Regions from separate parts of the Varibaculum sp. C0165D1 genome, predicted to be linked through region 2. Evidence: riboswitches for the same ligand, from Rfam matches in the RefSeq annotation. Region 2 holds a riboswitch; the other holds the start of a gene.
What was found. A riboswitch is a leader RNA that binds a small molecule or an ion and turns the genes downstream of it on or off. The one in region 2 is predicted to bind ZMP and ZTP.

Region 1: linked by a shared signal. The riboswitch ahead of purH (bifunctional phosphoribosylaminoimidazolecarboxamide formyltransferase/IMP cyclohydrolase) and the one ahead of glyA (serine hydroxymethyltransferase) in region 2 are both predicted to bind ZMP and ZTP.

The regions. Positions count from the first base shown of each region.
Region 1 covers NZ_JBWPVY010000005.1:141,858-157,891, reverse strand. Annotated here, with positions in the region: gene AC1EKS_RS08285 (cell division protein PerM) at 1-1,820, shown strand, start outside; ZMP/ZTP riboswitch at 1,850-1,928, shown strand; gene purH (bifunctional phosphoribosylaminoimidazolecarboxamide formyltransferase/IMP cyclohydrolase) at 1,955-3,565, shown strand; gene AC1EKS_RS08275 (alpha/beta fold hydrolase) at 3,750-5,876, shown strand; gene AC1EKS_RS08270 (L,D-transpeptidase family protein) at 5,959-7,392, opposite strand; gene AC1EKS_RS08265 (L,D-transpeptidase) at 7,563-8,999, opposite strand; gene rpmE (50S ribosomal protein L31) at 9,360-9,578, shown strand; gene prfA (peptide chain release factor 1) at 9,751-10,854, shown strand; gene AC1EKS_RS08250 (N5-glutamine methyltransferase family protein) at 10,808-11,725, shown strand; gene AC1EKS_RS08245 (hypothetical protein) at 11,802-12,200, shown strand; gene AC1EKS_RS08240 (L-threonylcarbamoyladenylate synthase) at 12,210-12,833, shown strand; gene AC1EKS_RS08235 (glycosyltransferase family 4 protein) at 12,843-13,988, shown strand; gene AC1EKS_RS08230 (Cg1360 family ATP-synthase-associated protein) at 13,985-14,503, shown strand; gene atpB (F0F1 ATP synthase subunit A) at 14,672-15,466, shown strand; gene atpE (ATP synthase F0 subunit C) at 15,519-15,734, shown strand; gene AC1EKS_RS08215 (F0F1 ATP synthase subunit B) at 15,750-16,034, shown strand, end outside.
Region 2 covers NZ_JBWPVY010000004.1:199,506-215,539, forward strand. Annotated here, with positions in the region: gene AC1EKS_RS07305 (nucleotidyltransferase domain-containing protein) at 1-229, shown strand, start outside; gene AC1EKS_RS07310 (glutamine amidotransferase-related protein) at 326-1,081, shown strand; gene AC1EKS_RS07315 (glutamate--cysteine ligase) at 1,092-2,291, shown strand; gene AC1EKS_RS07320 (amino acid permease) at 2,657-4,132, opposite strand; ZMP/ZTP riboswitch at 4,291-4,368, shown strand; gene glyA (serine hydroxymethyltransferase) at 4,392-5,684, shown strand; gene AC1EKS_RS07330 (bifunctional methylenetetrahydrofolate dehydrogenase/methenyltetrahydrofolate cyclohydrolase) at 5,760-6,662, shown strand; gene AC1EKS_RS07335 (BMP family lipoprotein) at 6,677-7,786, shown strand; gene AC1EKS_RS07340 (exodeoxyribonuclease III) at 7,813-8,658, shown strand; gene AC1EKS_RS07345 (class II fumarate hydratase) at 8,841-10,241, opposite strand; gene AC1EKS_RS07350 (hypothetical protein) at 10,413-11,282, shown strand; gene ppgK (polyphosphate--glucose phosphotransferase) at 11,438-12,196, opposite strand; gene map (type I methionyl aminopeptidase) at 12,200-13,111, opposite strand; gene AC1EKS_RS07365 (substrate-binding domain-containing protein) at 13,281-14,105, opposite strand; gene pheS (phenylalanine--tRNA ligase subunit alpha) at 14,313-15,398, shown strand; gene pheT (phenylalanine--tRNA ligase subunit beta) at 15,401-16,034, shown strand, end outside.

The DNA.
Region 1 (16,034 bases), on a different contig from region 2:
CCAGCATTTGGGCTCTCGGCTTCGCGGTTCCCTTGCGGGCTGGTTTGGGGCAAGCCGCCACCTTATCGGTGATACCCCTGGGGTTATGGATATCCTATCTGTGGTTGGGGGGCCGGATAGCGCGCGCGTTTGTCCTCGAAAGCCGGGCAGTGCTGTGGGTCTACCCCTTTGCGCAGGCGATAGTTGCTTCCCTGGTGGGGTTAGTGGTGAGGGGAGCCTACAGTTTCGGGTCACTGTTCTTTTGGGCATTAATCCACGGCTTTGCCACCGTTGCCTACGCCTTTTACCTATTTGATCGTGACCAGCGTCGAAATGGCGATAAACCTTCGATGCTCCACCCTAAAGCGCGTTTTACCTTTGATTTTGGACGCTTCACCACTTGGGGCCGGACGTTAATCCTCCGTCTACGCCAACCCGACCGCGGCTATAGGCAGGATTTGGAAAACCGGCGTCTGGGGATTGATCGGGACGAACGCAGCTGGGACGGAGCCAATAGCACTTGGACGGTTCCCGGCTGGGTGGTGTCCGGGGTGCGTGCCGGATGGCAAATGTTCATGTTCTTCGGGCTAATCACCTTTATTCTGGTGCTGGCCCAAGTGTTTTCGCATTTCGCGGCGGTAAATAAAATCTATGAACTCTACGGGGTGTCCCTGGGCGCAGGCGCCCTCATCTGGTTGGCGCAACTGCTGTATCTGCCTACCGTGCAAACCTGGGCGTTAGCCTGGATTATGGGGCCGGGATTTCAGCAGGGCAGCGGAACTATCCGTTCTTTAACCCAGGTCAAAGCCGGTCCCATTCCGGCGGTACCTATCTTAGGGGCACTGCCTGAGCAAACTCCCGGGTATTGGGTTCCGGCGTTGATCGTAGGGCTTAGCCTAGTGTTTGGTTACCTGCTGTATACCGCTATGGCGCGAGTAGATTTCTTTTCCCATGTAGCCTCGTTCCTGGTAGGGACGCTATTATTTACATTTTTGACCGTCTGGTTCTGTTTCTTATCCTCCGGCTCCATAGGTGCGGGACGGATGTCCGCCTGGGGAGTAGGACCGCTTACAACCGCGGCAATGGCATTTATATTGGTGTGGATACCTATCCTGCTGGTAGCAACGGTTGCCCACCCTCGTGCTCGCGCCTACCTGGCCGAGAACTTCTTCAAGGCGAGGAGGGCGAGTGTGCGCGTTAGCCGCCAAGGGTTAGCGGCAGCTAAAGAAAAAGCGAAAGAGTTGCAGTCCCGAAATCCCCTCAGTGCCGAGTCTGATGTTAAAGATGAGGACGAGGCACCAGAGGCTGCAGAGTCGCAAGCAGCCCCAACTGGGGAAACCGTAGAAAGCGCAGAAATAGCGCAAACGCACGACGAGAGCGACGCTGACGGGGAAGCAACTCCCGCTGATGATGAAAGTCAGCGCGAGGATGAGGGGGAAGAAACTGCCGAAAATATCCCCGAAGAAAACACCCCCGAAACCGTCGGTGATCCGGAAACCAAATCAGAAAGCGAGCAGGAGAATTCAGAGCCGCCCCCCCAGACTCCGCCAAAACCGCAAGAAACTTTTGCCCGCTCGCGAGGAGCGCTTCCGGCTGACACCGAGGAAATCAAAGATTTAGTGACCGATTGGGCAGAACGCAAAACCGATGAAGTGATTGCGAAAGACCAACAGGAACTGGAAAAAATAAAATCTTCTGCCCAGCGGATTCCGGCAGCGGAACTGGCGCGACCAGCGATAAAGCGTTCACTTTTCAAACGCGGACGCCTCAAAGCCGGCAAGCCGCGCCACGACGCCGACGACACCTCCACCCAAGCCATCGAACTCCCCGACCAAGACTAACTTTCCCCGCTGGAGTGGGCGGGGTAAACTGACACTAACGTGACTGGCGAAAAAAGTGGATTACCACTGGGGAACGCAAAAGGACAGTCGCTCGCCTGGGCTGGACAAAGAATGCAAGAGAAGGATCCCGCGTCATGAGCGAAATTAAACCCATTAAACGTGCCCTGGTCAGCGTGTACGATAAGACCGGCCTGGATAAACTGGCAAAAAGCCTGCAGGCAGCTGGGGTAGAGATTATTTCCACCGGCTCCACCGCCCGCCAGATTGCCGCTGCCGGGGTAGAAGTAACCGAAGTTTCCCAGGTAACTGGGTTTCCCGAATGCCTCGACGGGAGGGTAAAAACCCTGCACCCGCTGATTCATGCGGGGATTTTGGCTAATCGGGAGCTGCCTACTCACGTTGCGCAGCTGAAAGAACTAAAAGTAACCCCGATCGACCTGGTGGTTGGTAATCTTTATCCTTTCGCAGACACCGTAGCTTCCGGCGCGGGGTTTGCGGATTGCATCGAAAAAATCGATATCGGAGGCCCCTCGATGATTCGGGCGGCCGCCAAGAATCACGCCGATGTGGCAGTGATTGTTGATCCCAGTTCCTACGATGACCTTGCTGCTGCCTTGGAGCGTGGCGGATTCACTGCGCAGGAGCGCCGGGAACTGGCAGCGCGGGCCTTTAACCACACCGCTATTTATGACACCCAGATTTCTTCCTGGTTTGCTAAGCAACTCCCGGGCGAGGACGAGTCTACCGCCAGCAACTCCCTGCCCAACTTGGAAGAGTGGAAACCACAGCTCAAGGAACTGCACAGCTTGCGTTATGGGGAAAACCCCCATCAGGAGGCCGCGGTTTACCGCTTCACCGATGAAGAGGGCGGCCTGGCGCAGGCGGAACAACTGGGCGGCAAACCCATGAGTTACAACAACTACACTGATGCCGATGCGGCTTGGCGCGCTGCCACCGACCATAGCGAGCCCTGCGTAGCGGTAATCAAACACGCCAACCCCTGCGGGATTGCGATTGCCGAGGACGTAGCGCAGGCACACCTGTTGGCGCATGGCTGTGACCCGCTGTCGGCCTATGGCGGGGTGATTGCCTGCAACCGTGAAGTGACGCTAAAAATGGCGCAGCAGGTAAAACCGATTTTCACTGAGGTTATTATTGCCCCTGACTATGAAGCAGAAGCCTTAGAGCTGCTGCAGACTAAGAAGAACCTACGGATTTTGCGGATTGACGCGGATGCTCCAGTGGAATGGGAGTTCCGCCAGATCAGCGGGGGAGTGCTGGCGCAAACTCGTGACCGCCTGCAGGCCGAGGGTGATAATCCGGAAAACTGGACTTTGGCCGCGGGGCCGGCAGCAGATGAGCAAACCCTGGCGGATCTGGCGTTCGCTTGGAAGACCGTGCGGGCAGTAAAGTCGAACGCTATTTTGCTGGCGAAGAATCAGGCCACAGTCGGCATTGGCATGGGGCAGGTGAATCGCGTTGATTCTTGTGCCCTGGCGGTTCAGCGCGCCAATACCTTGGGGCAGGCGCCGGAAGGCGAGGCCGCTCCCGAGCGGGCGCGTGGCTCGGTAGCCGCTTCCGATGCTTTCTTCCCCTTCGCTGATGGTCCTCAAACCCTGATCGATGCGGGCGTAAAAGCCATTGTGCAGCCAGGTGGTTCTATTCGCGATGAAGAAACCATCAAAGCCTGCCAGGACGCAGGGGTAACTCTCTACCTGACTGGTACCCGCCATTTCTGGCACTAGGGTGTTTAATCGCGGCTGGCAGCAAGCTGGTCACTGATTTTAAAGCCGCCAGCTGATCGCCAGGCGAGACTGGCAAACGCGAAGCCTGAGCGATAGATCTGACAGCGGTACTGATAACCTGGGGACGCTGACCGGCGTCCCCAGGTTATTTTGATTTTCCAGGTGTGCAGTTAGGAGAGCGTAGATGATTATCGCAGCAACTGATGGTTCTTCCCTCGGCAATCCCGGTGCCGGCGGCTGGTGTTGGTATTTGTCACCTGATTGTTGGCGAGCCGGCGGTTTTACCCGGGGAACTAATAACCAGGCAGAGCTGATGGCGGTAGCCGATCTACTGACCGAAACTGCCGAAATAGACGATGATTTATTGATTCAGGCGGACTCTCAGTACGTGATCAACATTTTGACCAAATGGCGGTTCGGGTGGAAGAAAAAAGGCTGGAAAACTGGAGGCGGCAAACCGGTAGCCAACCTGGAACTGGTGAAACGCCTCGACCAGCTGCTATCTGACCCCCGTAGGCGGGGAAAAGTTAGCTTCGAATGGGTAAAGGGACATGCTGGTCACCCCCTGAACGAACAAGCGGACAGCCATGCGCAGGCAGTCGCGAGAGCCTATCAGTCAGGTACTCCCAGCGAGCAGGACCTGGGGCCAGGTTGGAAAGCCGGGAAGAATATGAACCAGGGCGAATCCTTTGACCTTCCCGCCACCAAGGCCGCTGCGTCTGCACGCAACCAGCAGCCAGGGCTGTCGCAATCTTCGCGCACGGAAAAACCTGCTACCCCCCCGGTGCCACCTGCGCGCCCTCTTTACCCGCATTTAGAACAAAATCCGAACCCTAAAGAATATCGCCAAGGACGCTACCTAATCCGCGAACACGTCCTGACTGTGCCTCTCTATCATCCAGAAGTAGCGTTAAACCTGTTCCCGGACTCGGCAAAAAATCCGGTAGTAAACCTGGCGCGCGGGGCAGATAACCAGGAGAGCGGGGTGCAAAGTGAACTTTTTGCAGTTTCTCCCAGCGAAGAGTCCGCTGCCGAATCGCCGGAAAAACCGGAAATTCCGGAACCGGGCGACCAGTTCCTGCCCCCTTGGGTGGACGCGGAAATTGAGAAAACCAATATCCAGATTTATGCCCGCGAAATTGCCCGCGACGATGATGAAACCCGACCTTACCTAATCTTTTTCCAAGGTGGGCCCGGGTGCAAAGGGTCTCGTCCTGCCGACTGGGCTGAACCCTGGTTCGGAGCGGCGCTCGAAAAATACCGGATAATTATGCTTGACCAGCGGGGAACCGGACGCTCCACCCCGCTCGATAACGTAACTATTCCCGCTTTGGGGTCCCGCGCCGGAGCCTGGCTGCGGCTAATGCGCGCCGACCAGATTGTAGGGGACGCCGAAGCGCTGCGCCGCGCCCTAGGAATAAAAAAGTGGACGGTAATGGGGCAAAGTTTTGGCGGCTTCATTATTACCGCCTATCTCTCCCGTTTTCCCGAGAACATCGAAAAAGCTTATATCACCGGAGGCCTGCCGGGACTAACCAAGGTTAACCGCATCTATGAGCGCACGTTTGCGGCCACCGCCCGGCGCTGCCAAGAGTTCTATGCTCTGCCTGGCATGGAAGAGGCCGTACGACAAACCTGTGCGCACGTGTTAGAACACGATGAATACCTGCCCAATGGAGAAAAACTTACCCCCAATCGGATTCGGCAGGTAGGTCTGGAGCTGGGACGCACCTACGGTCTAGAGAACCTGCGCTATCTCTTCGAGGCGCCGTTTGTGCAGCTGGGAGGCCGGCGGCACCTCACCCAAGAATTTTTAGGACAGGTAGGAAGCCGGGTCAGTTTTGCTTTAGATCCCCTCTACGCCCTCTTGCATGAAACTATTTATGGCAACGCGGTGCCGCAAAGCGAAGTGGAGCCGACTGCCTGGGCGGCAGATCGGATTCGCGAAAATGCTCCCGGGTTCGCGCAAAACGCAAATCCTCTCGACCATGAACAACCCTATTACCTGACCGGGGAACACTTTGGTAGCTGGGCATTTGCGCAAGATCCCGCGCTTAAATCCCTAGCTGACCTAGCAGATGATTTGGCGGCGGAAACTGACTGGCCGGTACTCTATGACCCGCAGAAACTAGCGGAAAACCAGGTGCCAGTACATGCGGTAGTCTACCGGGACGATATTTTCGTTCCCCGCACCCTGTCTCTTAATACCGGCAGGGTTATGGGCGCGAATATCCTAGAAAAAGCCGATCTACACCACGACGGGCTGCGCGCCAGCGGAAACCTGATCATTTCCTGGCTGCTATCGCATTAGCGAAAGCAGAGCTACCGGCAGCTGATAGAGCAGCTACCGGGATGCCCCTAAATTCCGGGTGGTAGAACTGACTAGCAGCCCGCTAACGGTGCACAATTACCGGAGTGCCAACGGGTGCCCAAGCATAGAGGGATTTCGCGTCCTCCGGAAGCATATTTACGCAGCCATGCGAAATCTGTTTTCCGGGTACTCCAAAGAACCATTGGCCATGGTTAGTGCTATAGGCTCCATGCAGAGCATATCCTCCGTGAAAATACATCGCATAAGGAATGCCGTACTCGACATAGTTGCTGCCGCGCATGGTCTTAGATTCGTATTTTCGTTCAATGGCGAATTTGCCTTGAATAGTAGGCGTAGAGGGTTTCCCAATGCCTACTGTGAACTTCCCCTTTGCTGGGGTGGCTCCCTCATAACCAATGACGGAGTAATTAGACAGGTTAACGTCAATCCATTTTTCTCCAGGAGCCGCCATATATACCAGATTCTCTGCCCCCTCAGCGAGGGTTTTATCTTCAATATTCGCTTTATCTACCTGGGATTTATAGGCGAGGGAAGAATCCTTTCCGGCGTTTAGGTTAGCGGCAATTTCCTTGGTGAGTTCCTCACTGTTAGTGACTTTAACTCCGTCCTTCGGCTCAACCTCTGTCTTTAGAACCTTTCCCGCGCTGGTAACATAGCGTTTCCCATCAACTTTCTGTACTTCCACCGCGTCTTTATTCTCATTTACCCAATCAGCAATAGTTTTACTGTCGGCGGTGGGTTTCGCCGTTCTGGTGACTGCCGGAATAGCTACGAAACCAACCTTTGTGGTTTGATCAGCAGCGATTTCCTTATCCCCGGCTTTTATCGTCACCTGGGGCTGAATAAATTTTTGGGCTGCATCTGCCAAATTTTGTGCCAACTTAATATCCACCAGCGGCTTGATCGGTCCCACAGCTAATTTTAGGTTCTGATTCTGTTGCGTAGACACGACCTTATCGGCTGCTTTGATCAGGGCCTCGGTATCTGCCCCAAATCCGTCCTTGCCAGGAACTACTTCAAATCCGTTACCTTGAGCATTGGGCTTGACCGCAGGCTCGATCGCCGGCTTAGCTTTTGGAATTTCTTTGGAAATTTCCTGCGATAGTTTATTGGTAACCGTAGGATCGAACTCATGAAGAATCGGAATTTTGTGAGAAGCAAACAGGCTGGTTACGTAGCTAAAAGCACTGCTGCGCGCAGTTGCTCGCTGCGCGGTTTCTTGCGACTGAACCCGGTAGCCGATTTCTTGGGGAGTAAATGATTCTTGTTTGATTCCCTCTCCCGAAAAAGTTGCTTTATAGGAGGTTTGGGCTGCCTCCAGCTGTTTTTGGATCTGGGAGCTGGTCATCCCGGATACTTTGACCTCGCCAACCATGGTGCCCGGCAGCGCCTTTTTCCCCATCGCGTAGTAGGTAACATAAAGCGCGAACGCTGCTACCAACGCCACCAGCACGCCAACAATAACGGCAACGGTAATTTTTGCTTTCTTAGACATTTATCTGGGCTTCCAAAATGGGTGAATCACAACAACATCTTTATCTTAACCGTGTTTTTCAAACTATCTATATTGAGGTGAAGATAAGACAACCCAAAATAGTGGTCAAACTGCCTTATAAAAGGTATCCCAGCGATTCCAATCGCTGGGATACCTGATTAGAACTGTATCTAGCTGTGAGACACTACCGGGGTTCCGATTGGTGCCCAATCGTAGAAATCGCGCGCCCCGCCCACTGGCATATTCACGCAGCCGTGGGAACCACCCGGGCCTCCCCATCCAAAGGAGCCGCGCCAAGGAGCCCCGTGCAAAGCGTATCCTCCCGAAAAGAACATTGCGTAGGGGACGTTCGGAGATACATAGCGGCTGCCGTCAGCGTTGTTTCCCCGCATGGTTTTAGAGCGATATTTTCGCTCGATAGCGAAGTTGCCCTTAATGGTGGGGGTAGCAGGGGCCCCCGGCACCATAGAGACCGGTCCTTTCACTACGGTGGCGCCCTCGTACCCGGTCACCGTGTAGTTGGAAAGATTGATATCAATCCATTTTTCTCCGGGACCCGCCATATAGACTAGCTTTTCAGCACCATCCGCGATGGTCTTGTCGGTGACCTTAGCCTTATCAACCCGGGTTTCATAGCTGACAGTGGCATCTTTACCGGCCGCAAATTTCTTAGCTATTTCTTGAGTGATTTTTTCAGCATTGCTGACCGTCACGCCATCTTTAGGCTCGGTCTCCGTTTTCACGACTTTGCCGGCACTGTTGACAAAGCGTTTCCCATCAACCTTCTTAACTTCGATTTCTTTCTTATTACCGTCTACCCATGCGCCTACAGCTTTTTGATTCGCTTCCGGCTTCGCATTTTTGCTGATGGCGGGAATAGCTACAAAGCTAACCTTAGTTTTTTGATCAGCGACAATATTTTTTTGACCAGCATTAATAGCTACTTCACTTTCCGTGAGTTTGGTGGCGGCAGCTGCCATTTGCTGGGCAAGATCTGGGCTGGCCAAAGGTTTAACTGCACTTGCCTGTAGGGAAGACTGTTGATCCTTTTGCGTGTCCATAACCTTGTTGGCAGCCATCACCAAAGTTTGAGTGTCCGCCCCGAATCCATCTTTACCGGGAACTACTTCAAATCCGGTGCCCTCTCCATTCGCTTTCACCATTGGTTCGCTAGCAGGTTTGGCTTCGGGAATATCTTTGGAAAGGTTCTGCGACAACTTGTTAGTAACTACCGGATCGATATCGTGAACGATCTCCACCTGGCGGGAGGTAAATAGGCTACTGATGTAGCTGAAAGCGCTGCTGCGGTCAGTGGCGTTCTTCGCGGTGGTTTTTGAGTCCAGCAAATACCCGATTTCTTTCGGGGTGAATGAGCTTTCTTTGAATCCCTGTCCCGAGAAGGTGGCTTTATAGTTGGTCTGCGCAGCTTCCAGCTGGCTTTGGATCTGGGAGCTGGTCATCCCGGATACTTTGACCTCGCCAACCATGGTGCCCGGCAGCGCCTTTTTCCCCATCGCGTAGTAGGTGACGTAAATCGCGAACGCTGCTACCAAGGCCACTAGCACGCCAACAATAACGGCAATAGTTATTTTTGCTTTCTTATTCATCGATATCTGTGCTTCCAAATGGGATTTTTTAATAACATCTTCATCCTAACGGCGTTTATTGGTTCCAACACCCCCCAGGTTGGGTAAGTCTGCTCACAGTGCAGGTAGAGTCGGTTTTCACCTTGCTTGACCAGCGTTAACAGTCAATAAGACTTCCTGGCGTTATGAGATTGTTATCAGATTTATTTTTCGGATGGTGAACTAAGCCATAAACTGGTCCAGCTGAAAGGTCACCCGCACCACATTTTGCCCCAGAACTGGCGCCGTTACTGCGGGAAGTGGCATAATCTAATCCGGTTCCGGTTCACCTTTTGTAACCTGCATTTGGACCCGGCGCCCTGAGAACCTCAAGGAGAAACCATGAAGCAGGGAATTCATCCCGAATATGTCCCCACTACGGTTACTTGTACCTGTGGGAACACTTTTGAAACCCGATCTACCATTAAGTCCGGCACCATGCGGGTAGACGTGTGTTCCGCCTGCCACCCCTTCTTTACCGGCAAGCAAAAGATTATGGATACCGGAGGGCGCGTTGCTCGCTTCGAAGCCCGTTACGGCAAGCGTCAGCGCAACAAGTAAGTTTAGCTTTCAGTGTGGCCGGCCAGCGTGCCGGCCACACTTTTTATTTTTAGCTAGCTCAATTTGCGCCTGGCGCGGCGAAAACTATCACCAATCGACAGTCTTGGTTTTCTAGCCCCGCTCAGGCAACGTAAAGTAGAAGTCAGTTCGCTAAGAGTTATAAGGAGCAACTGTGGGATCGCCGATTGACGAGGAAGCTGTGCAAGCCCTCATCACAGAAAAAACTGAACTGGAAATGAAGATGGGCGATCCTCAGGTGCAAAAGGATCAACAAAAGGCCCGCCAGATAGGTCGCCGCCACACCCAGTTGGCGCAGATAGCGAAAGCCTATGAGACCTGGAAGAGCGCCGAGGGTGACCTCCAGGCTGCCAAGGAACTGGCGAAAGAAGATTCCGACTTTGCCGCTGAGATTCCCCAGATGGAACAGGCCGAAAGTCAGGCGCTAGATAAGCTGCGCAAAATATTGGCTCCCCGGGATCCCGATGATAGTCGCGACGTGATTATGGAAATCAAAGCTGGTGCCGGTGGGGATGAATCTGCCCTCTTCGCGGGGGATCTGCTGCGAATGTATGAGCGTTATGCGGAAACCAAAGGCTGGAGCCTGCAGGTACTAGATTCCACGGTTAATGATCTGGGGGGAATTAAGGACGCGCAGATCGCGATTAAAGCCAAAGGAAACGTAGCTCCTGAGGACGGGGTATGGGCGAACCTCAAATACGAGGGCGGGGTGCACCGAGTACAGCGGGTGCCAGTCACCGAGTCGCAGGGACGCATCCATACTTCTGCCGCCGGAGTGCTAGTAATGCCGGAGGTCGAAGACGCGGGGGAAGTAGAGATCGACCCCAATGAAGTCCGCGTAGATGTCTTCCGGTCCTCCGGACCCGGGGGACAGTCGGTTAATACCACCGATTCCGCAGTTCGCTTGACCCATATTCCCACCGGAATTGTGGTCAGTATGCAAAACGAGAAGTCGCAGATCCAAAACCGGGAGGCGGCGTTCCGGGTGTTGCGGGCGCGCTTAAAAGCGGAAGAAGAGGCGAAGCGGGAGGCCGAGGCGGCCGAGCAACGCCACTCGCAGGTGCGGACGGTGGATCGCTCCGAACGTATCCGCACCTATAACTTCCCAGAGAACCGGATTGCTGATCACCGCACCGGATACAAGGCCTATAACCTTGACCAGGTACTTAACGGGCAATTGCAGCCCGTGATTGATTCGGCCATCAAACTCGATGAAGAACATCGCTTGGCGCAACTCTCCGGGCAGTCGGACAAATAAGCGCAGCGATTCCCCGATGAACGAGGCCGGTTTTTCTCGCCAAGAGGCATTTTCCTGGGCGCGACAGCGTTATGCCGCAGCTGGAATCGAGCCGGCACGTGAAATCATGGCGCTTTATTGTGCGGCCTGTGAAGCCGATGAATTTCTATTTGCTCCCCAGGTTTTATCTCCCTCCCAGGAGCTGGTGTTTCGGGATCTGGTGGAACAGCGCTGCACTCACCAGCCGCTGCAGCATTTGCTAAAAGAAATGTATTTCGGTGCTTTTCGCCTGATTTCCAGCCCAGACGTTTTTATTGTGCGCCCGGAAACTGAATATCTAGTAGAACTGGCGCTGCGTCCCCGAGGCGCCAAGCAAGCGAAACTAGCTGCGGATTTATGTGCCGGATCGGGTGCCATTGCCTTGACTCTTGCCCGAGAGTTGCCCACATCCCAGGTGTTTATGGTGGAGATAAGTGAAAAAGCTTTAGGGGTGGCCCGGAAAAATCTGGAACGTTATCCAGATTTAGCGGATCGAATCACTGTCAGCTGCGGCGATGTTGCTGACCCGGGGCTTTGGGAGGAGCAGGCAGGAACTTTTGATCTGGTCGTAAGCAACCCGCCCTATGTGCCGCCCGGTACTATTACCCAGCCGGAAGCGTTAAAGGATCCGCCACTCGCCCTTTGGGGCGGAGGCGAGGATGGCCTCACGATTCCGAAACGAACCGTTAAACAAGCTTTCCGCCTGCTGGGACAAGACGGGATTTTCGCGATGGAACATGACCCCACCCAAGGGGAAAAACTGCGCGATTATGCTGGGGAAATAGGATTTTCTCGGGTGAGGACGCAGCCGGATCTCAGCGGGCGTCCTCGCTACCTATTGGCACGAAAGTAAAGGCAGGCTTAACGAGTACCTTAAATGATGCTAACGTTAAGGTAAAGTGGCTGCACACTAGGAGAAAGGGGCGGCTATGTCGAGTGGATTTCGCGCGGCAGTAGCAGTAGCTGCCGTGGCGTTGCTACCTGCATTCGTCACCACTACCGCTTTCGCCGATGACCCTACTCCCAAGCCCACTTTGAACTATGTGGAGGCGCCTTTAGATCGCCCTCCCAGCACTACCGCGAAAGAAGTGGTTAGCGCGGCTGGAGCGGAGGCAACCACTCCAGCGCCCTCCCCAAAAAATAGCGATCCTAATCCTGCGCCCGAAACGAGCACTTCCGCCCCGCAAACTGGCGAGCCGGCCGATTCCCCGCAGTTAGCGCAAACCGGAGGCCAGCGTGATATCTGGCTGACCGGATTTTCCCTGCTGTGCATCTGGACGGGAAGTGCTGTCGTTACCTACGGGCGTGAGCGTAACCTAAAACGCTAATATGCAAGTATGCGAACTCCGCTAAGTAAACAAGACATCGCTAGTCTAAAAAAACAGATAGCAGCCGGGAAGCTGCTGGTAGTACCGACAGATACCGTCTATGGGATCGCGGCGAATCCGTTTTCTTCCTCGGCCGTAGATAGGCTACTAACCGCTAAAGGCAGAGGGCGTGACTTTCCCTCCCCGGTGCTGGTCAGCAGTATTTCGCAAGCCAGTGCACTAGTACTCGAAATTTCTGCCTTAGCCAGGACTTTCATGGAGAAATTTTGGCCCGGAGCTCTTACTGTAGTCTTGCCGGCACGGAAAGATTTACCGCTCGATCTGGGGGTAACTGGAGGAACCGTAGCGGTGCGTCAACCCGACCAAAGCGATCTTTTGCAGTTACTGGAGGCCAGCGGACCGTTGGCGGTAACCTCTGCGAATCTGCATGGCTTGCCGCCAGCGCAAACGGTTACGCAAGCGCAGAAATATTTCGAGAATAAAGTCTCCGAATACGTGGACGCGGGGCCCAGCCGGATTGGCGAACCCTCCACCATAGTTAAGGTGGAGGCAGAAGACTATTTTGTGCTCCGCAGCGGGGCGATTCCGCCGACGCAGCTGCGCACGGTGGCCGGGAAAGCAGCGAAGAACTAGGGAGAGAGCGTGAAAGCCTATCTGTTACTGGGGGTAATCGCCTGCGCGATTACTTTCTTGGTGACCCCGATAGTGCGCCGCGTCTCCCGAGCACTCCACGTTTTAACCCCCGTGCGCGAGCGCGATGTCCATACGGTACCCACCCCACGACTAGGTGGGGTTGCGATGCTTTGCGGACTCCTTGGAGCATTTCTGATTTCGCGGCAAATGCCCTATTTTTCCCAGTTTTATGCCGATCCCCAGGTATGGGCGCTAATTTTTGGCTCGATCGCGATTACGCTGCTAGGGGTAATAGACGACATCTACGACTTGAACTGGTGGACAAAACTTTCCGGACAGGTATTGATTGCGGCCGCAGTAGCGTGGCAGGGGATCCAAGTGGTTTCGTTTCCCATTTTTGGAATGACTATTCCCTCCACCCGGATGTCGATTCTGGTAACCGTGCTGATCATAGTGTTTTCTACCAATGCCGTGAACTTCGTGGATGGTCTCGATGGCTTAGCCGCTGGGATTACCATGATTGGGGCGGGAGCATTCTTTATCTATTCCTACCTTCTAATTCGCCTCACCAATGCCCAAAGTTATGCGTCCTTTGCGGCCATGATTGGAATCGTAATCGTGGGAGTGTGTCTAGGGTTCCTGGCCTCTAACTTTCACCCCGCAACTATTTTCATGGGAGACTCCGGTTCGATGTTGCTGGGTCTAACTATTTCCTGCATGTTCATCGTGGTTACTGGGCAAATTGATCCGCTTTCTTTGGGGAGATCTCAGTTTTTGCCAGCAGCAATCCCGGTGCTTTTGCCGCTCGCGGTAATGGCCTTGCCATTTGTGGACATGGTGATGGCGGTGATCCGCCGCCTGGCAAACGGACACAGCCCCTTCAAACCCGATCGCCTCCATCTGCACCACCGGCTATTGAAAATGGGGCACTCGCATCGACGGGCGGTCTTGGTGATGTATCTGTGGGCTTTTTACTTTTCGGTGCTGGCGGTTTGTCTATTAAAGCTGAACTGGATATCAGAGCTTATTCTGGCCCTGGGAGGAGGGGCGCTATGTCTAATAGTGACCATCTCCTTTTTGCCAGGCCTGCGTAACTACTATTGGGTGGGCCCGGATCCCTACCCCCGGCACCTGCGAGAAAAGGAAAAATTGTGAACCAGGACGAGCAAGATATTGCAGGAGAACCGCAGGTAACCGCGCTTAACCGGCATAGTGGGGGCTCCAAGAAGACAGACCCGCAGAGGCCGGATTTCGCTTCTGTCCAGGATCGCTATGGAGCGCGGGCAGCTATCCGGAAAGGAAACCGCGCAGTCGTCTTGATTTTGGTGTTTTCGACGCTGGTTTCGGTACCGGTAGCAGGAATACTCCGTGCTTGGCCAGGGGCGCTAGCGGCCCTGGCAGCGATGGGGATCATGTGGATTGTGGCGGCAGTGGGAATCGGAGCCAACCAATTAGTATTGCGCGATCCCGAGCGCACTTCCATGTATGTGTTTGGAGCCTATTTAGTGAAACTAGTCATAGTTTTAGCGGCGGTGGCGCTACTGCGGCCGGTGTCAAAGCTTGACAGCCAAGTAATTTTTCTGGTGTTAGTAATTACGATTTTACTAACCACCATAGGAGAGGCGCGGGTGGTCGCCAAAACTAATAAATTGACTGTTGGAAGGGTTTAGAACGGGTAAAACTATCGAATAATTCTCACGGGACCCCGGTCCTATGTTAAGTTAAATCTAAGACAGTCGGGCATCCGTTTCAAAACCTGAAATAAAGCGTTAGAATGGAATCCGAGTCACAGTTTTCGGCCACATCGGCAGAAATGAAGGGAACAGATAGTGTCACCGATGCTTAGTGGGTTAACCACCCTGGTACCGCAAGAATTCGAGCCACCTGGCATTGATGAGTTCTTCCCCTCGGTGATTGCCTTGGGTGGCACCCCCTTCGAGATGAATCGCATTACCTTGGTGCGCATCATCTTGCTGGTGGCTTTCCTGATTTGCGCGGTGCTTTACACCCGGCGGGCAAAAATGGTACCCGGTACCGCCCAATCCACGATGGAGTACCTTCTGGATTTTTGCCGCACTAACATCTCTGAGCAGGTAATGGGGAAAGAATACGCGAAGAAATATAACGGTTTCGTGTCCGCGATTTTCTTTACCGTCCTCTTTATGAATATCGGCGGAATCATCCCGGGGCTAAATATCGCCGGTAGCGCGGTAGCAGGGATCCCGTTGTTACTAGCCATCTTCGTTTGGTTCCTATTTATTATCGCCGGAATTCGGGCTCAGGGCGCGGGGGGCTTCTTTAAATCCGCGCTCTTTCCCCCCAATGTTCCTAAGGCGCTCTACATATTGCTGACCCCAATCGAGTTTTTCTCGACCTTTATTGTTCGCCCCTTCACCCTGTTCGTCCGTCTTTTGGCCAATATGATTGCCGGGCACATGTTGCTGGCGCTTACCATCTTGGCCTCCAACTATTTCCTGCTGCTGGCAGCAGGGGGCATGAAGGTGTTCTCGGTGATCACCTTCGTTGCTGCGATTGCGGTAACCGCTTTCGAAATTTTCGTTGCTTTCCTGCAGGCCTACGTATTCGCAGTCCTTACTGCGGTTTATGTAGACCAGTCGGTGCACGCCCACTAAGACTTCCGCTTCCGGCGGGAAAACCCACAAATAAAGAAAAGAAAGAGAAAAAATGACTATAAATATGGCTGTCCTAGCTACTCTCGGATACGGCCTGGCTTGTATTGGCCCCGGTATTGGGCTGGGTATCTTGATTGGTAAGACTCAGGAATCTCTCGCACGCCAGCCTGAACTTGGTGGGCGTCTGACCACCAATATGTTCATCGGTATCGCGTTCGTAGAGGCGTTGGCGCTGATCGGTTTGGTAGCCGGCTTCCTGTTCAAGTAGTAAAAAGGAAACTTAATGTTATACCTGATTCAGCTGGCAAAACCGTCAGGTGGGGCAGAAGAACACAATGTCTTGCTGCCCGCGATTCCGGAGTTAGTCTGGTCCGCGATCATTATCGTGATCTTCTTCTTCGTGATATTGAAGTTCATGTATCCGAAGTACAAAGAGATCACCGAAAAACGGGCCACCACCATTAAAGATGGTTTAGAAAAGGCGGAGCAGGCGAAGAAAGAAATCGCCGACGCCAACACCCAATCGGAACTGGCTTTGCGGCGGGCTCATGAGGAGGCTGCCCAGATC
Region 2 (16,034 bases):
GGAGTACTGCTATCTCTTTGGGTCCTATGCCAAGCGGAAAGCTACCCCGGAAAGTGATGTGGATTTGTTGATATCCACAGATATTTCCGGCATTAAGTTTTATGATTTGGCAGAATCCTTGCGAGAAGCGCTCAATAAGAAAGTGGATCTTTTAAAACTAGAGCAGCTTAAAGATAATCCCGAGTTGGTGAACGAAATACTGAGGGACGGAATTAAAATCTATGGATAATTCGAAGATCGCTTGGTGTTGTCTAATTCCGGAATTGCTACGCAGCTTGAGGGGGCTGTTATGACGGATGGCGCGCTAACCCGTAAGCTATAACTCATGCGAGAAAGGCTGCCGTTTTTATTTATTCAGTGCCGTCCGGCCGGAAGAATAGCGCGTGACGAGCTGCAAACCATTGCCGAAGTCACTGGGCTAAAGATCGGCCAGGAGCTGCACTCTCACCTGCTACCAGAGGAAAGCGACCTTGATTTGCCGCGCGACCTAGATATTGCCGGCGGATATAGCGCAGTCATTATTTCCGGATCTCCGTTTCGGGCAAAACTACCAACCGGCTCCGAAGATCCCATGCAGCGGCAGCTATATAACCAGTTAATGCCACTTATGCATTATCTGCTAGAGCAGGACTTTCCCACCTTGGGGCTCTGCTACGGGATGCAAATGTTGGCGTCGGCTTCCGGCGCAGATTTGACTGACCGCACTAACGAAGACCTGCAGGCGGTGGAGGTTACTTTGACCGATGAGGGTCGGTCCGACCCGGTGACCGAGCAGCTAGCGCCGGTAATCCGCGGCTACACCGGGCACGGGGATTCGCTGGCGGCACTTCCTGAGGGTGCAACCTTGCTTGGCAGTGGGAAACATTGCCGCTACCAGTTGCTGCGGTTTAAAAATCACCTGTATGGCACTCAGTTTCACCCCGAAATCACCACCGCGGGTATGCAGATCCGCATCGACCAATACGGGGATACCTACTATGCGGCCGCTGAACGCGAAGCGGTCATCGCCCGCTGCATGACCCAAGATGTAACCAGTTCGCACCGGCTGCTATCAGCCTTTACTGAACATTACCGTCGTTAGGAGGCACCTGATGAGCATAAAGTTTTCTCGTTCTGAGCGTTCCACCATCGGTATCGAATGGGAACTACAGCTAATCGATAAAGACTCCTTTGACCTGCGTCAATGCGCTAGTGCAGTGATAGAGGAAGTGGAGCGCTTACACCCGCAGAACTCACTGGTACACCGGGAAATGCTGCTCAATACGGTAGAAGTTATCTCCCGTCCTCGCCGCAACGTGCGCGATTGCCTCATGGATCTGAAAGAGGGAATCAACCTGGTGCGGCCGGTCACCTCCGCGCTGCGCGTGGAGCTAGCCTCCGCGGGATCCCACCCCTTCGCTAACCCCAGCTACCAGCAGGTAACCGATAGTAAACGCTATGAAGAACTGGTCAACCGCACCCAATATTGGGGGCGCCAGATGCTACTTTTCGGTACCCACGTACATGTCGGGGTAGAAGATCGCGATAAGGTACTGCCGATACAAAACTATTTTACCAGCAAACTTGGACATATTCAGGCGCTATTCGCATCCTCACCCTACTGGGCGGGAGTCGATACCGGTTACTGCGACAACCGCGCGATGGTGTTTCAACAGCTGCCCACCGCGGGTAAACCCTATCAATTTGAAACCTGGGAGGAGCTGGAAGATTTCACCTCCGGAATGCTCAAAACCGGGGTAATCGATTCCTTCGATCAGGTGCGCTGGGATATTCGCCCTTCCCCCAAGTTTGGCACTATTGAAGCACGCGTAGCCGATGCTTCCTCGACTTTGAAAGAGGTCGCAGCCTGCGCCGCTCTCACCCAAGCCCTGGTAGAAACCGCGTCCCGGCAGCTAGATGCTGGCAAAGAGCTGCCGGTACTGCCCGATTGGTTCGTGCGGGAGAACCGCTGGCGGGCTGCGCGTTACGGGATGGATGCCATCTTGATTGAGGACGCAGACGGGGAAGAAGCGCTGCTCACCGCATCTTTGCCGGTTTGGCTAGAGGAACTCTCGCCCGCCGCTGAAGATCTAGGCTGCGCGGAAGAACTCTGGTCACTGCTCGACATAGTGAAACTGGGAGTCGGCTACCAGCGGCAACGCACCATTTTTGAACACACCAACTCCTATGAGGCAGTAGTTGCCTTCCTAATGGCAGAAATGGAGGCGGGCGAGCCGCTGGATCCCGGGCACTTCGTAGACAAATCCCTGCACCAAAGCGGGGTCAAAGGCTGGAAAGTCCGCGCCCGCTAAGCCCGCCAAGTTCCGCTAGCAGTAACGCTTAAAGAGGGTGCGGGAAAAGATACGACCGGGGGCTTGAGCCGAACCTGTTGAGGCTCACGGGGTCCCCGGAGTGCTTTTCCCACGCCCGTTGCCCAGGGCATGCTGCTCTGCTAACACGTTATTAGCGCGGGCAAGGATTATAGCTGTTTGGCATTTGTGAGCGTGGGGGAGAGTTTTATCCGAGTAGACAGACTCCGCATTACCAGCTGTGATGTTCGGAAACTAGGAACTAAAATCATAAGCTTATAAACCTTAGGGCATAAGAAATCGAGGAGAGACCTAGTCTCTCCCCGATTTCTTGGGCGGGAGGAAAAACTCTCCCCCGCGCTTAAGTGTTACTGGTTATCGCTAGCTTCGGTTTCGGTAGAAGCGTCAGCAGTGAACATGTCATGGTCAACGTAGTTGCGCACCACCAACCAGGCCAGGGCCAACACTGCGGTCACCGAGGCAAACGCAATAATTGCTGCTGGCCCCAGTCCGCCCTCGAACCACATAAGCACGATCATCGAGGCAAACACCGCTAGCACTATGTAGTTGGTGTAAGGCGCCCAAGGAACGTGGAACTTCGGACGCTCCAGCCCGTTGCGGCGGCAGTGACGCACGAACAAGATATTCGAGATCATCACGGAGCCCCACATAGAGCAAATCCCGATACCTGCCATATAGGCGATGACGTCGAACGCCTCGGTGGGGTGAATCATATTGATAAATACCCCCACCAAGCCGACAGTGCCGGCAGCCACAATCGCCGCGTAAGGTACCGCGTTGCGGTTCATCCCTGCTAGGAAGCGCGGAGCCGAACCGGAAACCGCTAGCGAACGCAGACCGCGACCACAGGTATAAAGTTCCGCGTTAATCGCGCTGGCTGCCGCCAGCATCACCACGATATTCATAATGGTGCCGGCAGCGGGAATACCAATAGCGGTAAAGAAAGTAACGAAGGGAGATTCGTTCTTGTCGTAAACGTTGTGCGGCAAAAGCAAAGTGAAAAGCACGATGCATCCCATGTAGAACAGCAAAATTCGCCACATCATAGAGTTAACTGCCCGGGGCAATTCTTTTTGCGGATCCTCGGCCTCACCAGCGGCGGCGCCCAAGTATTCGGTACCACCGTAAGCAAAAAGCACTCCCAGCGACATAGTCACCATGGTGAAAGCGCCCTTGGGGAAGAGGCCGCCATGATTGGTAATCGAACCCACCCCCGGATGGTAAACCTGGCCACCCACGGTCAGGTTGATGCCTAGAATCAAGACCACAATCGCCAAAATCATGAAGATTACAATCGCCGCCACTTTGATCATCGCGAACCAGAACTCAAACTCCCCGAAGAACTTTACGGAAGCGAGATTGACTATCACCATCAGCGCCAAGGCGATGAAAGCCCATCCCCACTGGGGAATCACCTGGAAGATTTTCCAGTAATGCATATAGTTAGCGATTGCGGTGATATCGGCCATCAGCGCCGAAGAATAGGTAATAAAGGCAAACCAACCAGTGAAATAGGCGCCGCGTTCGCCCATAAACTCGCGGGCGTGGGAAATAAAGCCGCCCGAGGAGGGCCGATACAGGCTCAATTCAGCCAGGGCGCGCAGCATCATATAGGCTACGGCGCCGCAGATTGCATAAACAATGGCTACCGAGGGACCGCCCTCGGAAATACGTCCGGAAGCCCCAAAAAACAGGCCGGACCCGATGGCCCCGCCCAGCGCAATCATGCGCATGTGGCGAGACTTTAACCCTTTGCGGTATCCGACATCGGATTTGTCGCGGTGAGAGGCTGTCCCCGCTGCCGACGGTTGAGTTTCGCTCATTAGATTTCTCCTAAGTTTTACCTTTTGGTACTCGATAACAGAGCACATAGGGAGTATAGGTGAGGCGAGCGACAGACATTTTAGGTAGTCAGCATTTGGAATACGAGGTTGGTCAAGAAAATATTTAGGTAAAAGTCCCCGGCGTCACGGTAGACTAAGGGCGTAACCGTGACTGGCGTAGGTGGGATACCACCGGGGAGCAAGTGGTCAATCAGTCGCTCGCCTGGGCTGATTTGGCACTAGAAATAAGGAAAAGTCAATGGGAGATAACCTTCTTCTTCAATCGATTTCGCAAGTGGATCCCGAGATTGCCGCAGTGCTAAACCAAGAGTTAGAGCGCCAGCGTGGCACTTTGGAAATGATCGCTTCCGAAAACTTTGTACCGCGCGCCGTATTGCAGGCGCAAGGATCCGTCCTCACCAATAAATATGCGGAAGGCTATCCGGGGCGCCGCTACTACGGAGGATGCGAAGCGGTAGATGTCGCCGAGAATCTAGCTCGCGACCGCGCGAAGGCAGTGTTTTCTGCCGAATTCGCCAATGTGCAGCCCCATTCGGGGGCACAAGCCAATGCGGCCGTCCTTTCTGCCCTGGCTCAGCCGGGAGATACCATTATGGGCCTGGCGCTAGACCATGGCGGTCACCTCACCCACGGTATGAAAATCAATTTCTCTGGCAAGCTCTATAACGCCACCGCCTATCAGGTGGACAAGGAAACCAGCTGGGTGGATATGGATCAAGTCCGCGACGCGGCCTTGAAGAACCGTCCGAAAGTGATTATCGCTGGTTGGTCGGCCTATCCCCGGCAGGAAGACTTTAAAGCCTTCCGCGAGATCGCGGACGAGGTGGGCGCCTATTTGTGGACCGATATGGCACACTTTGCGGGGCTGGTAGCCGCCGGGCTGCACCCGAACCCGGTGCCGTACTCGGACGTGGTGTCTACTACCGTACATAAGACTTTGGGCGGACCGCGTTCCGGGATGATTTTGTCGCGTGATAAAGAACTGGGCAAGAAAATTAATTCCGCAGTTTTCCCCGGCCAGCAGGGCGGACCGTTGATGCACGTGGTGGCAGCGAAAGCAGTCGCGATGAAGATTGCGGGCAGCGAGGAATTTAAAAAACGGCAAAAGCGCACTCTAGAAGGCGCTAAAGTGCTAGCTAAGCGGCTAACGCAACCGGATGTGGCCGAATGCGGAATTTCCCTATTGACTGGCGGCACCGATGTGCACCTGGTGATGGTAGATCTGCGCAACTCTAAGCTCGATGGTCAGCAAGGCGAAGATCTACTGCACGAAGCAGGGATTACCATCAACCGCAACACCGTGCCTTTCGATCCGCGTCCTCCCCGGGTAGGCTCCGGGCTGCGCATTGGTACCCCGGCGCTAGCTACTCGCGGTTTCGGAAAGAAAGAGTTCACCGAAGTTGCCGAGATTATTGCCGGGGTTTTGGTGGATGCTTGCCAAGGGGAAGTGGATACTTCCAGCTATCGCGAGCGGGTGAAGACCCTGATTAAACGTTTCCCGCTGTATTTGGGGCTCAACCAGGTTGCCTAAAGCTAAATAGATAAGTGCAGAGTGGCGCGGGCAGATCGGCAAGGTCTGCCCGCGTCCTCAAGCTAAGGAGGAAAGATGCGTAAAGGATGGAGCGGGGACGCGATTTTGCTGGATGGGGCGGCGCGGGCTCGGGAATTGAAAGAACAAATGCGTCAGCAGGTTGACCGCCTGCATCAGCAGGGGATTAAACCGGGGTTAGGCACCATTTTGGTGGGATCCGACCCGGGATCGGTTTCCTATGTGGCAGGTAAACATCGCGACTGTGCCGAAGTGGGTATCGAGTCGATTCGGGTGGAACTGCCCGATACGGTTTCCACCGCCGAGGTTTTAGCCGAGATTGAAAAACTCAATGAAAATCCGGCGTGTACCGGCTATATTGTGCAGCTGCCGCTGCCGCGCCAAGTAGATGTCAACCAGGTGCTAGAAGCGATTGATCCCGATAAGGATGCTGACGGATTGCACCCCATGAACCTGGGACGCCTAGTGCTGCGGGTAAAAGAGCCGGTAACCTCGCCGCTGCCTTGTACCCCCCGTGCCTGTATCGATTTGCTGCAGCAATATCAAGTGCCGCTAAACGGCGCGCAGGTATGTGTAGTAGGACGCGGCACTACCGTGGGTCGTTCTCTGCCCTTAATGCTTACCCGCAAAGATATTAATGCCACCGTTACCTGTTGCCACACGGGAACCCGTGATCTAGCTGAGCAAACCCGTCAGGCGGACGTGATTGTTGCCTGCGCCGGATCTGCGGGAATTATAAAACCTGAGATGGTTAAAGAGGGTGCAGCAGTCCTGGATGTGGGGGTATCTCGCGGCGCCGTGAACCCGGAAACCGGGAAAGCCCGGCTAGAGGGCGATGTGGCCGACGGGGTAGATAAAGTGGCGGGTTGGCTCTCGCCGAACCCGGCAGGCATCGGCCCGATGACCCGGGCAAATCTGCTGCTCAACGTAGTAGAAACCGCGATGCGGCACGCAAAATAGGCGGGGAACAGTAGATGCGTTTGCGGAAAGTTTCGGTTGGCTTAACTTGGGCGCTTACTCTGGCGCTCACTCTGGGTGCCTGTGCATCCTCACCGAAAGCCACCCCCAGCCCCAAGCCGACGGTAGCAGCTAATACCAGCGGAGCTTTTTGCCTTCTAGAAAAAAAGAATTCGCAAGATATTAGAGCCGTGGAGTTGGGGAAGGCGATGGGGGATGCCTTGGCGGATCCCGCTAATAAACAGGTAGCTAAGCCCGTTAATCTCAGCGTGGAAAAAGCGGAAGAGATTGCCGGAAAGCTGCGGGAAAAGAAATGTAAAAATGTGCTTTCTTTAGAACCCGGATTTGCGGGGGACCTGGTACAGATCGCCAAAAGTTACGCAGATATAAATTTTGCGGTTATGGGAGCAATCGGGAAGACTAAAGCGTTAGCCAATGCCAGCGGGATCGATTTTGATTTGCGTCAGCCAGCGTTCCTAGCTGGATATGCTGCCGCCGGGGTTACCAAGAGCGGCCGCGTGGGGGCAGTCAGCGATTTAGCGTCAGAGAACACCGCGAAGAACGCGGACGTGAATCCGGGTATTGATACTGCATTTTCCTGGGCGAACGGCTTTCGGCTCGGGGTCGAATACTACAACCAATTCAAAGGTTCGGGTATAACCCTGGCTGCGTGGGATCAAAGCGCCGGGGGGCCGGTGCGGGTAGCAAGCGCCCAGCTACACGATCAGCTTATAAAATTGGCTGATGCGCAGGTGGACGTGATTTTTGTAATGGCACCCCCGGGGGAATCCGCCGTGGTCGAGGGGCTAGCCGGAAAAGATGCTGCCGCGATCTGGAATGGACAAGACTTGGCCGCTGCCTCTCCGCAGCTGAAAGCAAATATCCTCACTTCTACGGTTATTGACCCTTCCGGCTGCGTAAAAGAGCTAATGAAACAGCTGAAAACCGGCTCCGTTGCCGGGAAAGATTATTTGGGGACCCTAAAGAACTCCGGAGTTAAACTGGCTGGTTGGGGCGATTATGCTCCCAGGTTCTCTGATAGCCTCACCGCCGAACTAGCCGGGATTCGCAGCCAGATTGACAGCGGGAAAATAGATATTACAAAACTAGGGGCTCACCAAGGTTAGGGCCGGAAGCAAGACAAAGGGGAAACATGCTCAAGATTGCCACGGTTAACGTTAATGGGATCCGGGCGGCCTTCCGTAAAGGAATGGACAGTTGGCTAGAACGATCTGCACCCGATGTGGTGCTGGCCCAAGAAGTACGGGCCAGCGAAGACATTACCGCCGAACTATTCGGGGATAACTGGCAGGTAGCAGTAAATGCCTCGCAACTAAAAGGACGCGCCGGAGTGGCGGTCGCAGTTCGTAAATCATCGCCTTGGCGTTTAGAAGCAGCAGAGGCCGATACGGTTCCGGTCGAAGTTCCCCAAGATGGAGGGCGCTGGTTAGAGGCGGTTATTGCTCGGGACAAAGCCGATGGCGCAGAGGATAAGCGGCTGCGAGTGATCTCCGCATATTTCCATTCCGGGGAAGTGGGAACCGAAAAGCAAGAACATAAAATGGCGCACCTAGAGCGGATCGGGGAACGCCTAGAGCACTTACTTCCCGCCGGTTCCTCCTCAGAAAATGGGGAGCCCTTAGTGCTGGTAGCTGGGGATTTTAATGTGGTGCATACCGAGAGGGATATTAAGAACTGGAAACCGAACCACAATAAACGCGCCGGAGTGCTGGATGAGGAAATCGCCTTCTTAGATCGCTGGCGCGAACAAGGGTGGGTTGACGCGGTGCGCACCCTCGCCGGTGAGGTGCAAGGGCCATATTCCTGGTGGTCATGGCGGGGTAAAGCCTTCGATAATGATGCCGGGTGGCGCATCGACTATCAGCTAGTGACCCCGCGTTTGGCTGAGCTGGCGCGCAGCCAGCAAGTTGATCGCGCCGAAGCCTACGACCAGCGTTTTTCCGATCATGCCCCCGTAGTGGTTAGCTATGAGATTTAAGGCGTGGACTCGTAAGAAGTCTTAGCTGTCCCGGCCTAAAAAGGCTGAGCGTCAGCGCAGATTTGACTAAAGCCTGCTGCAACGCACTACTTATTTGGCGAGATTTTCGGCTAATGGTGCAAAACTAAGGCCGCGCCTGCCAGGATATTTACTGGCAGGCGCGGCCTTAGTTTAGTTGCTATTTACTTTCCGGCTTTCGGGTGAGTCATGTCGGCAACATTTAGGGCTTTATCTAAATCTTCCTCACTGATTTCCCCGCGCTCAACAAATCCCAGATCCAGAGCAGATTCCTTGACCGTCATCTTCTCTTTCACCGCGTGTTTAGCGATCTTAGCGGCATTTTCGTAGCCGATGTAACGATTCAGCGGGGTCACGATTGAAGCGGAGGATTCCGCTAGCTCCAGGCAGTGCTCCGGGTTGGCAACGATCCCGTCCACGCAGCGTTCCGCCAGCAAACCGGCGACTGCTCCTAGGCAGTTAATCGACTCTAGCAAGTCAATCGCCATCACTGGCAGCATCACCAACAGGTCGAAGTTGCCTTGCGCACCCGCGAAAGCAATAGTCTGATCATTGCCGATGACCTGGGCAGCTACCTGCACCGTAGCCTCGGGCAATACCGGGTTGATCTTGCCGGGCATAATCGAAGATCCGGGCTGCAGATCCGGCAAAGTGATTTCCCCTAGCCCACAGCGCGGGCCCGAGGATGCCCAACGCAAATCGTTAGCAATCTTGACGAAAGAAACCGCTACTACCCGCAGCGCCCCCGACATTTCTACCAGGGAGTCTTGCGCGGCCTGAGCCTCGAAATGGTTATCGGCCTGACGGAACGGCAAATCCATATTCTCGGCGATTAGGGCGATAACTCGCTCCGAGAAACCCTCCGGAGTGTTAATCCCGGTACCAACGGCAGTCCCACCCAAAGGCAGTTCCGCCAGGTTCTTTTCTGCGTCCTTTACCCGGTTGATACCCTTGCGTACCTGGGTGGCATAACCAGAGAATTCTTGCCCCAGCATGATCGGGGTGGCATCCATCAGGTGAGTGCGTCCCGCCTTGACGATGTTGGCGAACTCTTCTGCCTTCTTTTCCAAGCTGGTGGCCAGCTGGTCTAGCTTCGGTAGCAGTGCGTGCTCAACGGCCTCGTAGGCAGCGATATGAATCGAGGAGGGGAACACGTCATTAGAGGACTGGGAAGCGTTCACATGGTCATTAGGGTGAACCTGGCTGCCTTTAAAACCAGTGGCCAAAGTGGCGACGACCTCGTTGGTGTTCATATTCGAGGAGGTACCGGAACCAGTCTGGAAAATATCGATCGGGAACTGGTCATCGTGTTTACCGGCGATAACCTCTTCCGCGCCTTTGACAATAGCGTCACGGGTTTCGGAATCGATAACCTCTAGTTCAGCGTTAGCGATTGCCGCTGCCCGTTTGATTTGTCCTAAAGCCGCAATGTGGTGGCTGGAAAGGGTACGGCCGGAAATGGGGAAATTTTCTACCGCCCTTTGGGTTTGGGCTGCGTAGAGGGCGTCCTTAGGAACTCGAACTTCCCCCATAGTGTCATGCTCAATGCGATATTCTTCGCTCACGGGTAACTCCTTTAGTGTTAGTGAACAGTTGGTACTTACCTTCTACCCTACCGGGGTTTACAGTGAATAGTCCCCCTAAAACCTGGCGAAAATCACTATTGGATAGGGTATTTGCCTCCCCGACAGGCTCAACAGCTTAGACTGTAACTAGCGACAGAAAGCGGGAGCACCATGAGCAAAGATGCCTCAGACGATAAACCTACCGAATATCTGCCGGGCGGAGCGATGGCGAACGCCTACGTTCCGCGTGGCCATCAAACCAACCGGCGGATTACTCGCCGTGCCGCGCAACCCGATGTTGACAGTGCCGCGCAAAGAAAAATCTCGGTACCAAACCCGCCTGCGGGCGCTCCTTCCGCAGTTCCTGATGCTGCGGCGATGGCTGGAGACTATCAAACTGAAGTGATTCCGCCGGTTAAAACGCCCGCGCCCGCCTCCCCAGCCACAACTGATTATGTCCCCGCCCATTCCGCCGGTACCCAGGTTCCTGGTGACACCGAGGTACCCCCTCCAGCATCGACAGCCGCAACCACCCAGTTGCCGCCGATTGATCCGGCCGCGGCCACCCCGCAAGTGGATTCTTTTCCACAGGGAATTCCACCCGCCTACGATCCCCAGAGCGATGAAGAAAAACTGCGCGAAGAGCAAGAATACGAGGAAGAACGCGCCGATAAACGCCGGTTATTGAAAGTGGTGGGGATTGTAACCGCCATTGTGGTTCTACTGGCGGGAGCAGTTATGGTCGTGGCGCTAATGATCTCCTCTCAGCAAGTGATGCCACCGAATGAACCGGAAACCACGACCTCTGAAAGCGTTACTACCAGTCCTTCGGAACCGGAGACTACCCTTTCCACCCCGGAGACCAGTGAGCCTAGTACCACTGCACCCACGAGGACTCAACCCACCCAGCAACCGAGCGCTACCCGAACGACGCCTGCGGCACCCGCCACTACCAAAGAGACCCCTTCGAAAACGCCCAGTACCGGTGGCGCAGAGCAGCCCAGCTCCAGCCCGGAGCCCAGCGCTTCTGGCAATAACTAATAGGGAAACCTAGACGAATCAGGTTGCTGCAAATTATCGCGATCAACCTGATTGAAACCGGGTATCCCGATTTTCTTGATACTTGATACCAGCAAAGGGTGCGCCCGACGCTTAAAACCCCGGGCGCACCCTCTCAAAAGCTAAAACTGGGTTAGTTATCCCTGTTTGTGTTGGCGAGCAGCACCGGCAGCCGCTGCCCCTACAATCCCGGCGGTATTTCGCAACTCGGCGGGAATAATCGGGGTAGAAATGTCAATTAGCGGCAAGAATTTCTCGTGTTTGCGGGATACCCCACCACCTACTACGAACAAATCCGGGCTAAACAGCTTTTCCATTTCCCGGTAATACTTGGTTAGCCGTTTCGCCCATTTTTTCCAACCCAAATTTTCGCGTTTACGTACCGCCGCGGAGGCGCGGGTTTCCGCGGCATGACCGCCAATCTGGATATGGCCAAGCTCGGTATTGGGAAGCATTACCCCATCCACAAAAATGGCGGTTCCAATCCCCGTCCCCAAGGTGGTAAACACGGTAACTCCCGGCTGATCTTTGAAAACCCCGTACTGTTGCTCGGCCAAACCCGCGGCATCCGCATCATTTAGTACAGCTACCGGATGTCCGATAGCCTCGGAAAATACCTCTACCGCGTTCTTGCCGACCCACTCTTGATCCAGGTTTGCCATGAAACGCACATTCCCACCCGGGAGCGGACAGGGGAAACAAACACCTACCGGTACGTCCTCGGGAAGTTCAAAATGTGCTAGGACATCCGCTGCCGTTTTGGATACCGCCTGCGGGGTTGCCGGGTAGGGAGTATCAATGCGGAAACGTTCCTGGGTAAACTCTCCGGTCTCTAAATCTACCGGGGCTCCCTTAACGCCCGATCCTCCGATATCAATACCAAATGCGATAGCCATTAGTTACTCCTTGCTAGGTAGGGTCAGAATTTGCGCACCATCTTCGGTTACCACCACGGTGTGTTCGAACTGAGCTGTGCGTGAGCGATCCTTGGTGACCACTGTCCAACCATTATGCCATTGTTCCCACTCGATTGTCCCCAGAGTGAGCATTGGTTCGATAGTGAACACCATTCCCGGTTCCATCACCGTGTCATAGGAGGGGGCACAATCATAGTGGGGGACAATCAGGCCGGAATGGAACGCTTCCCCAACGCCGTGGCCAGTGAAGTCGCGTACCACTCCGTAACGGAAACGCTTCGCATAAGCGCTGATTACCCGGCCGATAATATTGATTTCACGTCCCGGCTTTACCGCTTTAATCCCGCGCATCATAGCGTTATAGGTGCGTTCCATCAGCAGCTGCGATTCTTTATCCACTTCACCCACGCTAAACATGGCGCAGGTGTCACCGTGCACCCCGTCCTTATAGGCGGTGATATCCACGTTGACAATATCGCCTTCCTGCAGGGGTTTATCATCGGGGATCCCGTGGCAAATAACTTCATTCACCGAGGTACACAGGGATTTCGGGAAGCCCATATAATTCAGGCAAGACGGGTATGCTCCCTGCGCGACGATGTAGTCGTGACCGATTTTATCGAGCTCATCAGTAGTTATCCCGGGACGTACCGCTTTTCCTACAGCGGCGAGGGCATCAGCCGCGATCCGTCCGGCAGCGCGAATCTTTTCGACCGTTTCCGGGGTTTTGGTATCGGAAGCGGTGACCTTTTCCGGACCGTCATGGAAAAGGTATTCGGGGCGCTCAATTTCCTTGGGCACCTGCAGCTCAGGGCTAATATTTCCGGCCTCCTGATTCCCAAGTGGGGCACGCTGCGCAAGTTCTTCAAGGCTAAGTCCTGGATATTCATTCATGCCTCTATCCTACGCGGACCGGGGACAGTTATTTACTTGAGGGTATTTTTCAAGGTCGAGGAGGCCGGGCTCTACGGAGGAGGCCGGGCCCGAGGGTACAGGGGCGGGTAACTTAAGGCGCGGGGTATTTTTGCCTGCTTAGTCTGACCGGTCCCCGGGTGCGGGTAACTTAAACAGATTCGCGGGCAACGTATTGCAGAATCTGCTTGCTGGGGGCGGCTCCCAAATCTAGCTCGTCGCCCTCGCGCTTAGCTATATGGGTAAGTTCCTGGTAGGCCAGAGCCTGGGTGTCTACCACCACCGAGGATAGAGGTGGACGAGAAACTTGCCCGGAAGGAGAATCATAGCCGCCGACTACCGAGGCATCCTGGGGAACCATTTTGCCGCATTCGCGCAGTCCATGAACCACTGCCATGGCGGTCATATCGTCAATCGCACAGAACCCATCTAAACCAGGATGCTTTTGCAGCGCCCCCAAAAGATAGGAAGGAATATTCGCCGGATCTTCCGGAAGCACCAGCTGGGTGGGGGCAGAAAGCCCGGCCGCCTGGCAAGCCATTTGCGCAAAGAAATAGTAAACGGTAGCGCCCTCTTCCGGATATTTTCCCCGCCAATACACAAAAGCCAAGTTGCGGCGATTACGTGCCGCCAGGGCATCTACCTGAATTTTCCCCATTTGGAAGGTCATTAAACTGGCTGGATTTTGCCGATCCTTGCCCTGCATCAAGGAATCAAGAACCGTCGCGCCGCATTGTTCTAGCAGCTGAAGAGTGTTTTTGTCTAAAGGTAAGAGCGGGAGAACTGCGGCATCGGTTTCCTTAATAGTTGAAATCAGGTTATCGGGATGATCTTCCAGGTGAACCGTGCAAACCACGCTCACCCCGGCCTGAGCTAGCCGTATTGTCATATCACGCAGCAAAGCGGAGTTAATGGCACCGATATCCACGCAGGGCACAACGATATCGACCTTTGATTTTCCAGCCAGGGTCGCCAAAATGCCTCCTCGATTACAAACCTGAATCTATTCTACATATTATTGCCGCTTGTGCCGGCTATCTTCACGCCTGAATATCTTGGCTATTTTCCACGGCGGGCCTTGATATGAAAGATTCCGTTAAGCGGCCTTAAATTACCCCTGAATTTGCTGGGCCACTAAAGTGTAAGACATACGAGAGAACCAACATTTAAGAAAGGTGAACCTGTGTCTGACGCGACCACACCTATCTCCCCGCTAGATCAAGAGGGAATCGCCCGGGCAGTTGCGGCTGCGAAAGCCGATTTTTCTGCTGCCGGCTCGCTAGAAGAATTAAAGAGGGCGCGCGGGGCTCATCTGGGTGATAGTGCTCCGATCATCCTGGCTAACCGGGAGATTCGTAACCTCGATAAGAAGGATAAAGCCCAGGCGGGAAAGAATCTGGGAGGCGCTAAGAAACAGCTGCACGCCGCTTATGACCAGCGACTAGCCGCCCTCGAAAAAGAAAAAGAAGCCCAAACCCTGGCGGCGGAGGCACTGGATGTAACCCAGGTTGCCGAGCGTTACCCGCAAGGCGCGCGTCATCCCCTCGAAACCCTGATGGAAGATATTTCTGACTTTTTCGTCTCTATGGGTTGGGAAATCGCGGAAGGCCCGGAAGTCGAACACGAATGGTTCAACTTTGATTCCCTCAACATTGACCCGGATCACCCGGCGCGGCAAGAACAGGACACCCTCTATATAGATGGTCGCTCCTTGGGGGGAGACGCCGCAGGGGATGGCAACCTGGTGCTGCGCACTCACACTTCGCCGGTTCAGGCGCGAGTGATGCTTTCGCGGGGAGTGCCGGTCTATATTGCTTGCCCCGGGAAAGTTTTCCGTGCCGATGAACTAGACGCCACCCACACCCCGGTATTCCACCAGGTAGAAGGGCTGGCAGTCGATAAAGGTCTGACGATGGCGGATCTGAAAGGCACCCTGGATCATTTCGCGCAATCTATGTTCGGGATGGAAGCCAAAACCCGCTTGCGTCCCTCTTTCTTCCCCTTCACTGAGCCCAGCGCAGAAATGGATCTGTGGTTCCCGCAAAAGAAAGGCGGACCGGGCTGGATCGAATGGGGAGGCTGCGGCATGGTTAACCCGAATGTGTTGGTAGCCTGCGGAATCGACCCGAATGTGTATTCCGGGTTCGCCTTCGGGATGGGGGTTGAACGCACCCTGATGTTGCGGCATGGAATCACCGATATGCACGATATTGTCGAGGGCGACGTGCGATTTTCTAAACAGTTCGGCACTACCGGAAGGGGAAACTAACAATGCCATTTGTAGCGCTTGATTGGCTAAAAGATCACGTCGAGGTAGTGCCAGGCACGGATATCAAACAGCTTTCCTATGACCTGGTGAAGGTGGGTTTGGAAGAGGAAGCTATTCACCCAGCCTCGGTAATCGGCCCCTTGGTGGCAGGGAAAGTTTTGACCTTGGACGCCAAAGAACAATCCAATGGGAAAGTCATTAACTATTGCCGAGTAGATGTGGGCAAGTTTAACGACCGTCCCGGGGAAGGCAAAGAGCCCTCCGAGCTGCCCAGTCGCGGAATTATTTGCGGTGCCCACAACTTTAAAGTGGGAGATCTCGTAGTGGTGTCGCTGCCGGGAGCAGTTTTGCCCGGTGATTTCCAGATTGCCGCCCGTAAAACCTATGGACATATTTCTGACGGGATGATTTGTTCCCAGCGGGAACTAGGGATTGGTGAGGACCATGACGGAATTATCGTCCTGGAGCAGTTACTGCCCGAAAAGGCGGCGGCCGGGGAGCTGCCCGCTCCCGGAGAATCGGTAATCGAACTGCTGGGATTGGGGGAGGAAACCCTAGAAATCAATATCACCCCCGATCGCGGCTACTGTTTCGCCATGCGCGGGGTAGGACGCGAATACGCCCATTCCACCAGCG